Regions from separate parts of the Colwellia sp. BRX8-9 genome, predicted to be linked through region 2. Evidence: predicted binding sites of a transcription regulator. Region 2 holds the regulator's gene; the other holds the start of a gene.

Evidence for each region. Region 2 encodes NrdR, which represses ribonucleotide reductase genes. Its sites were predicted from a motif close to AAACACNANATNTNGTGTTT; they were not measured.
Region 1: a site for NrdR is predicted at 1,739-1,758, ahead of nrdA (class 1a ribonucleoside-diphosphate reductase subunit alpha). Genes of this name have one in related genera too.

Annotation. Positions count from the first base shown of each region.
Region 1 covers NZ_JACGVN010000016.1:38,881-43,103, forward strand. The annotation lists gene H4J70_RS13885 (type 1 glutamine amidotransferase domain-containing protein) at 1-230, opposite strand, end outside; gene H4J70_RS13890 (LysR family transcriptional regulator) at 410-1,321, shown strand; gene nrdA (class 1a ribonucleoside-diphosphate reductase subunit alpha) at 1,898-4,171, shown strand.
Region 2 covers NZ_JACGVN010000033.1:23,299-27,521, reverse strand. The annotation lists gene H4J70_RS18990 (hypothetical protein) at 1-49, shown strand, start outside; gene glyA (serine hydroxymethyltransferase) at 356-1,612, shown strand; gene nrdR (transcriptional regulator NrdR) at 1,842-2,297, shown strand; gene ribD (bifunctional diaminohydroxyphosphoribosylaminopyrimidine deaminase/5-amino-6-(5-phosphoribosylamino)uracil reductase RibD) at 2,298-3,434, shown strand; gene H4J70_RS18970 (riboflavin synthase) at 3,490-4,155, shown strand.

The DNA.
Region 1 (4,223 bases), on a different contig from region 2:
TCGCTATCTGCATCGTAACGGTCTGTCGCAGCTGTTTGAAAGTCTTCAAGTGTGCTGGTTGGGTCTATTGGTGCTTGTCCACCCTTAGGTGTTGCTAAAGTAACTTCGACACCAGCATCGATAAAAGCATAATAAGGGGCGGCAAATTCTTCAACCCAAAAACCGGTTTTTTGGCCTGTGTTACCAAGCTCATCATGTGAAGTAAGTACCATTAATATTTGTTTAGTCATTATCATTCATCCGTTTGGTTATATAAGTGAGTTTAGGTGTTCGTTTATTCAATGTAGCTAGTATATGCCTAAGAACAAAAATGAACAATGCAGATAAAACTGACATCATTGTATCAATAATTGATACAATGATTAGCAAAGTAAATGATTAACTGGTTATTACCTCAATAGGTGCTGTTATGGATATCTCATTTGAACAACTCAAAAGTATGGTTGTATTCGCTCAAGTCATTGAACAAGGTAGCTTAAGTGCAGCCGCTAAACATTTAGGACTATCAAGAGCAGTAGTAAGTTATCATTTGAAGAAGCTTGAAGCGCAGCTCGAGGTAAAGTTACTTAATCGTTCAACACGTGCGATTAACCTGACCGAAGCGGGTCAAGCCTATTATGAACGCTGTCGAGTTATTGCTGAGCAAGCCAGTGCCGCTAATCAGCAAATTGAAAATTTCAAAAATGAACCTATCGGCTTACTTAAAATAACGTGCCCGGTAAATGTTGGTTTGCAGACCGTTGTGCCGGCGCTGAACGAATTTAAAAAAATTTACCCCAAAATAGCACTCGATGTGATGTTAACTGATGAGGTCGTTAATATTATGAAAGAAGGTATCGATTTAGCGATTCGCGGTGCCCCCTTACCTGACTCTGGTTTACAAGCAACTAAACTGGCGACGCTACAAACATGCCTTTGTGGCGCACCTGAATATTTTCTGCAATTTGGCCGCCCCACTAAACCGGCTGATTTAAGCGACCACCAATGGGTTATTTATAAATTAACCTCTGGAGTGTTAACCTTGACTAAGGGCAGTCGTTCGTTCAGTGTCACCACAAAAGGCAGTATTAGTACCAATAATGCCGCCGCACGTACTGCCTTTGTTGAAGCAGGACATGGTCTGGGCCGTATTCCTATTTACGATGCTTGGCCAAAAATAAAAGCAGGCACTTTAGAAACAGTGCTAGATGATTATGCTTTTAGCGACATTAATGTCTTTGGTGTATTCCCGCCTGGTACAGCCAATTCCAAAAAGCTGCGCTTATTACTTAACTTCTTAAAAGAGTATTTCACCAGCCAAAGTATAATAAAAAAGCAATAACCCCACTTATTAATGTATATATTTTTGTGTGGACCAACCGCTCTTATGATCTACTAATAACTAGCGGATAAACTTTATACAAGTTGTCATCGTAACGCTTAACCTAAACAGTCATATCAGCATTATTGTTCATTTAGTGCCCTTCCTGCTTAAAAAAAAGCAACATGTTGTTTTTATTAGAAATTAAGTTTTAGCTGACAAAAACAACCAATAAACGGGTAATTTTATTTAAAAATAAATTACCCACAAAAATTAATTAAAATAAACGTTGCGTTTTTGTAATATCAAAAATAAAAAGCACTACTAAGTTAGTCGTTACTAACTGAACTTTTACTCTAAAGAAAGTTATTAAAAACTATGCTTTTTATCACTTGCAAAAACAGCAAAACCTCATTATCTTGTGATCAGTTTTTAGAAAACCCCTATATATAGTGTATTTGTTGTTCAGATGTTTTTTTGTGCTAATTTACATTTTAGGGAAATATAATACTGATAAGTGTTCACTTAACGTTTTCTTTAGTTGACAACGTTAGGTAAATAAAGCGACCAGCATAATTAATAAATGACAGGCTCTTCATGACTAATAATCTTTTTGTAAGTAAGCGTAACGGCAAAAAAGAACTCATCGATTTAGAAAAAATTCATCAAGTTATCACTTGGGCTGCTGAAGGCCTTGATAACGTTTCGGTGTCACAAGTTGAGTTGAAATCTCATATTCAATTCTACGACGGTATCAAGACTGCTGACATTCATGAAACTATCATTAAAGCCGCCGCTGATCTTATTTCAGAAGAGACACCTGATTATCAGTATTTATCAGCACGTTTGGCTATTTTTCATCTACGTAAAAAAGCCTACGGCCAATTTGAGCCGCCTAAATTATTTACCCATGTTGTTAGTATGGTAGAAAATGGTAAATATGATGAACATCTTCTAGCTGATTACAGCGAAGCAGAGTTTGAACAAATGGAAAAATTTCTTGTTCATCCTCGCGATTTAGACTTTAGTTACGCCGCAGTCAAACAATTAGAAGGTAAATACCTTGTCCAAAACCGGGTAACGGGTGAAATTTACGAAAGTGCTCAGTTTTTATATATCTTAGTGGCCGCTTGTTTATTTGCTAAATATCCTGTTGAAACACGTTTAAAATATGTTGAAGGTTTTTATCACGCGATTTCAACCTTCAAAATATCGTTACCTACACCTATTATGGCAGGGGTACGTACGCCTACTCGTCAATTTTCATCTTGTGTATTAATTGAATGTGGTGACAGTTTAGACTCAATAAACGCGGCTTCTAGCTCTATTGTTAAATATGTTTCACAACGAGCAGGCATTGGCATCAATGCTGGCCGTATTCGCGCTTTAGGTAGTTCGATACGTAATGGTGAAGCCTTTCATACCGGTTGTATTCCGTTTTTCAAGCATTTTCAAACGGCTGTTAAAAGTTGTTCACAAGGGGGAGTTCGAGGCGGCGCAGCAACGTTATTCTACCCACTTTGGCATTTAGAAGTTGAAAGCTTACTGGTCCTTAAAAATAACCGAGGTGTTGAAGAAAATCGTGTCCGTCATTTAGATTATGGCGTGCAATTCAATAAGCTTATGTACACACGCTTAATTAAAGGAGAGTCTATTACTCTCTTTAGCCCGAGCGATGTTCCTGGCCTTTATGATGCTTTTTTTGAAGACCAAGAGAAATTTGAAGCCTTGTATGTAAAATATGAAGCGGATGATTCAATTCGTAAAAAATGCATTAAAGCTATTGAGTTATTCACCTTATTTGCTCAAGAGCGTGCCAGCACAGGTCGAATTTATTTACAGAATGTTGATCACTGTAATACGCACAGCCCATTCGATCCGAAACAAGCACCAATTCGCCAAAGTAATTTGTGTTTAGAGATTGCGCTACCGACACAACCAATGAATGATATTAATGATCCAAATGGCGAAATTGCCCTTTGTACTTTGTCAGCCTTTAACTTAGGCGCAATAGAAAGCTTAGATGAATTAGAAGGTTTATCAGACCTTGCAGTTCGAGCGCTTGATAGTTTACTTGATTATCAAAACTACCCGATGCCAGCTGCTTACAATGCCACTATAGGCAGAAGAACATTAGGTATAGGCGTAATAAACTATGCTTATTACTTAGCTAAAAACGGCGTGTATTATTCAAATGGCAGTGCTAACAATTTAACTCACCGTACCTTTGAAGCCATTCAATTTAATTTATTGAAAGCATCAAATGAATTAGCAAAAGAAAAAGGCGCTTGTCCTAAATTTAATGAGACACGTTTATCACAAGGTATTTTACCGATTGATACTTATAAAAAGACCATTGACGACATTACCGGTGAACCCCTTCATCTTGACTGGGAAACTTTGCGAGAGAGTATCAAGACACATGGCGTAAGAAATTCAACGGTTTCCGCGTTAATGCCATCTGAAACTTCATCACAAATTTCAAATGCTACAAATGGAATTGAACCACCAAGAGGTTTAATCAGTATAAAGGCTAGTAAAGATGGTGTTTTAAAACAGGTTGTACCTGAATATCAAAGATTAAAGGGTAACTATGAGTTACTTTGGAATATTCCAAATAACGAAGGTTACTTGCAGCTAGTGGGTATCATGCAGAAGTTTATTGACCAAACCATCTCTGCAAATACTAACTACGACCCTGCACGCTTTGAAGGCGGAAAAGTACCGGTGAAGCAAATCTTAAAGGATATTTTAACCGCTTATAAATTAGGCGTTAAAACCATGTATTACCATAACACCCGTGATGGTGCGTCTGAGAATATGCTCGGATTAGAAGAAGAAGACTGTGAAGGCGGCGCATGTAAAATTTAATTGTGCGCACAAAAAAAAGCTTCATTGTTTTTTAACAATGGAGCTTTCAGCA
Region 2 (4,223 bases):
AAAAAGGCAAGAAGAGTTAAAACAACTAAATGATATTTTAATAAAATAAATATTGGTTATTTCTTAATAAGATAGATTATATTTTGTTTTTCTGCTTTATTTCTGTTTTAAATTTCTTGTTATTGCTTTTTTTCTTCGTTATATTCTATTTGCTGTTAACGTTGATCAAAGCTGTAAAAGTTTTTATCGATAATAACAGCAACACTCTTGGCATATTAGATTACTAAATGAGCTAAAGCTTGTACCTTTATCCGTGTACAACTGAGCTGATTTCAGGCAATATACGCCGCATAAATTTTGCTATCCATTAGACAATTGTCTGTAACAGCTAAGGCTGAATAATTGAGGAAAAACCATGTTTACACGTGATATGAATATTGCTGATTTTGACCCGGAACTTTATCAAGCGATGAGCAATGAGAAAGTTCGCCAAGAAGAGCACATCGAACTTATTGCTTCAGAAAATTACTGTAGCCCGCGTGTTCTTGAAGCACAAGGTTCTCAATTAACTAATAAATATGCTGAAGGTTACCCAGGCAAACGTTACTACGGTGGTTGTGAATTCGTAGATATCGCTGAGCAATTAGCCATAGACCGTGCAAAAGAATTATTTGGCGCAACTTACGCGAACGTGCAACCTCATGCTGGTTCTCAAGCTAATGCTGCAGTTTTTCAAGCGCTTGTTACTCCAGGTGGTAAAGTGTTAGGAATGAGTTTAGCGCACGGTGGTCATTTAACGCATGGTTCTCATGTTAGTTTTTCTGGCAAGTCTTACGAAGCATTTCAATACGGTCTTCACCCAGAAACAGGTGACATAGATTACGAAGAAATGGAACGTTTAGCACAAGAACATAAACCAGAAATGATCATTGGTGGTTTTTCTGCTTTCTCTGGTGTTGTTGATTGGGCACGTATGCGTAAAATCGCAGACGGTGTTGGCGCATACTTTTTCGTTGATATGGCTCATGTTGCTGGTTTAATTGCCGCCGGTTTATATCCAAACCCAGTGCCACATGCGCATGTTGTTACTACAACTACTCATAAAACATTAGCCGGTCCTCGTGGCGGTTTAATTATTTCGGGTTGTGATGATGAAGCTATCTATAAAAAATTAAACTCTGCTGTTTTCCCAGGTGGCCAAGGTGGCCCATTAATGCACATTATTGCAGCTAAAGCGGTTGCATTTAAAGAAGCATTAGAGCCTGAGTTTAAAGTTTATCAACAGAATGTTTTAGACAATGCTAAAGCTATGGTTGCTGTTCTTCAGGAACGCGGTTACAAAGTTGTTTCTAACGGCACTGAAAACCACTTATTGTTACTTGACTTAATTGATAAAGATATTACAGGTAAAGATGCTGATGCTGCATTAGGCCGTGCCCATATTACGGTAAATAAAAACTCAGTACCTAACGACCCACGTTCTCCGTTTGTAACTTCTGGTTTACGTTTAGGTACTCCGGCTATTACGCGTCGTGGTTTTGGCGTTGTTGAAACTCAAGCATTAACGGGTTGGATTTGTGATATTTTAGACGATATCAACAATGAACAGACGGTTACTGATGTTAAAGCCAGTGTTAAAGAACTTTGTTCACGCTTCCCTGTATACGCGTAAATTAAGCTAACGACTTTAGTGTCTTAAGCGATATAGCTGTGGCGCTTAAAGTCTAATGGGAAAAGCTATAAATAAGTTAATGTAACAATAGCTTAATTAGACTAAAATGGCCGCATTAGCGGCCATTATTGTTTCTGTCAATTAAACAGAGCTATGTGTCGAAAGTACCGAGTCCATTAAGATAAAAATATACTTATTGGGATTGGTATAACCTTTTTTGGAGCTTTCCATGTATTGTCCTTTTTGTAGAGCCTTAGATACCAAAGTCATTGACTCTCGTTTGGTCTCTGACGGTCATCAAGTTCGCCGTCGCCGCGAATGTCTAGCCTGTCATGAGCGCTACACTACCTTTGAAACTGCTGAGTTAGTTATGCCACGTATTATTAAAAATGATGGTTCACGTGAGCCTTTCAATGAAGATAAAATGCGTAATGGTTTAGTGCGAGCACTCGAAAAACGTCCGGTGAGTGTCGAGCAAGTCGAACTATCGATTAATAAAGTCAAATCAAAGCTACGTGCCACTGGTGAGCGAGAAGTATCGAGTGAGTTGCTTGGTAATATCATCATGGAACAATTAAAAGAATTAGATAAAGTCGCTTATGTGCGTTTTGCCTCGGTTTATCGCTCTTTTGAAGATATTCGCGAATTTAGTGAAGAAATTGCGCGCTTAGGTAATGAAAAATAGATGAAAGAATTTTCAGCTGAAGATTACCGTTTTATGCAACGGGCTATAATGCTTGCCAAACAAGGACATTATACCACCTCGCCTAATCCGCGCGTTGGTTGTGTTTTGGTAAAAGATGGTAAAATTGTCGGAGAAGGTTTTCATCAAAAAGCGGGTGAAGGCCATGCTGAAGTTAACGCGTTAGCAATGGCGGGTAAAAATGCGCAAGGTGCAACCGCTTATGTAACACTTGAGCCTTGTAGTCATTATGGGTTAACGCCACCCTGTGCTAAAGGACTTATTCTTGCCGGTATTAAACATGTCATAGCGGCGATGGTTGATCCAAATCCTAAAGTTGCTGGTAATGGTTTAAAAATGTTAGCACAAGCGGAAATATCTTCGCAACACGGTTTATTGAGACAAGCGGCTGAAGATTTAAATGTTGGTTTTATCAAACAAATGACCACAGGTTTGCCCTACGTCCGTTGTAAATTAGCGGCGAGTTTAGATGGAAAAACCGCGATGAAAAATGGTGAAAGTAAATGGATTACTTCGCCTCAAGCTCGACAAGATGTTCAGCGTTTACGCGCACAAAGTTGTGCGATTATCAGTGGTGCTGACAGTATATTAACCGATAATGCAAAAATGACGGTACGTTGGTCTGAGCTAGGGGAATTAAAAGATAGTTATCAAGAGGAAGACGTTAGGCAACCGATAAGAGTGATTATAGATACAAAAAATCGCTTAACGCCTAACTTAGCTTTATTTAATGAGCACAGCCCAATAATTTTAATTCGTCGTACCATTGAAAACATTCATCAATGGCCTCATTTTGTAAAGCAGGTGGTTTTACCTGTAGTCAATACATTAGCTAATGAACAACAGATTGACTTACATGCATTACTTCAATATTTAGCTAAGCTAAATTTAAATGATGTACTCATTGAGTCAGGTGCTCGATTAGCGGGTGCTTTTATTGAACAAAATTTAGTCGATGAATTGATTTTATATCAAGCCCCTAAATTGATGGGTGCAGACAGTAAAAGCTTAGTGAATATGACAAGCATTGAAAGCTTGAGCCAAGCAAAAGAACTAAATATAATTGATTTACGTATGATCGGCAAAGATATCCGTATTATTGCTAAACTTTTACCGTAAAATTTTAGTATGGTGTTGAGTTTTACTTGACCTAAAAATGACTTAAAGAGTGATTATGTTCACAGGAATAATTGAAGCAGTTGGTAGCATTCAAGCGATAAACATTACTGGACAGGGTGCAAGAATTGTTATTTCCACCGGTTTATTAGATATGAGTGATGTTAAATTAGGTGATTCAATAGCGACCAATGGCATTTGTTTAACCGTTGTCGCTTTTGACTCATCAACTTATAGTGCCGATGTTTCTAATGAAACCTTACAGCGTACTGGCTTTGTTGATTATCAAACAGGGCAGGCTGTTAATTTAGAAAAAGCCATGTTACCCACCACTCGTTTTGGCGGACATATGGTGTCTGGCCATGTCGATGCTGTGGTTGTAATAACCTCGATTGAACATAATGGTAATAGCCTAGAATACTGGCTTGAAATGCCAAGTGATTTAGCGCCATACATTGCCGAAAAAGGCTCTATCACAATTGACGGCACGAGCTTAACAGTTAACAGTGTCACCGATGATAAATTTCGTCTAACGATCGTTCCTCACACTAACGCGCAAACCATTATTGCTCAATATAAAGCGGGCACTAAAGTCAATTTAGAAGTTGACTTAATCGCCCGTTATATCGAAAGGCTATTAACAAAAAAAGCCGCTAGCACGGCCGAGCACCATAGTTCTGGTGTGACTCATGAACTATTAGCACGTAACGGTTTTATGAAGTAAACAAACAAGGTGGCGTTTGTATATCAAGCGCACTATTGTATTCCTCAAAATTATGAAAAAAAATTAAA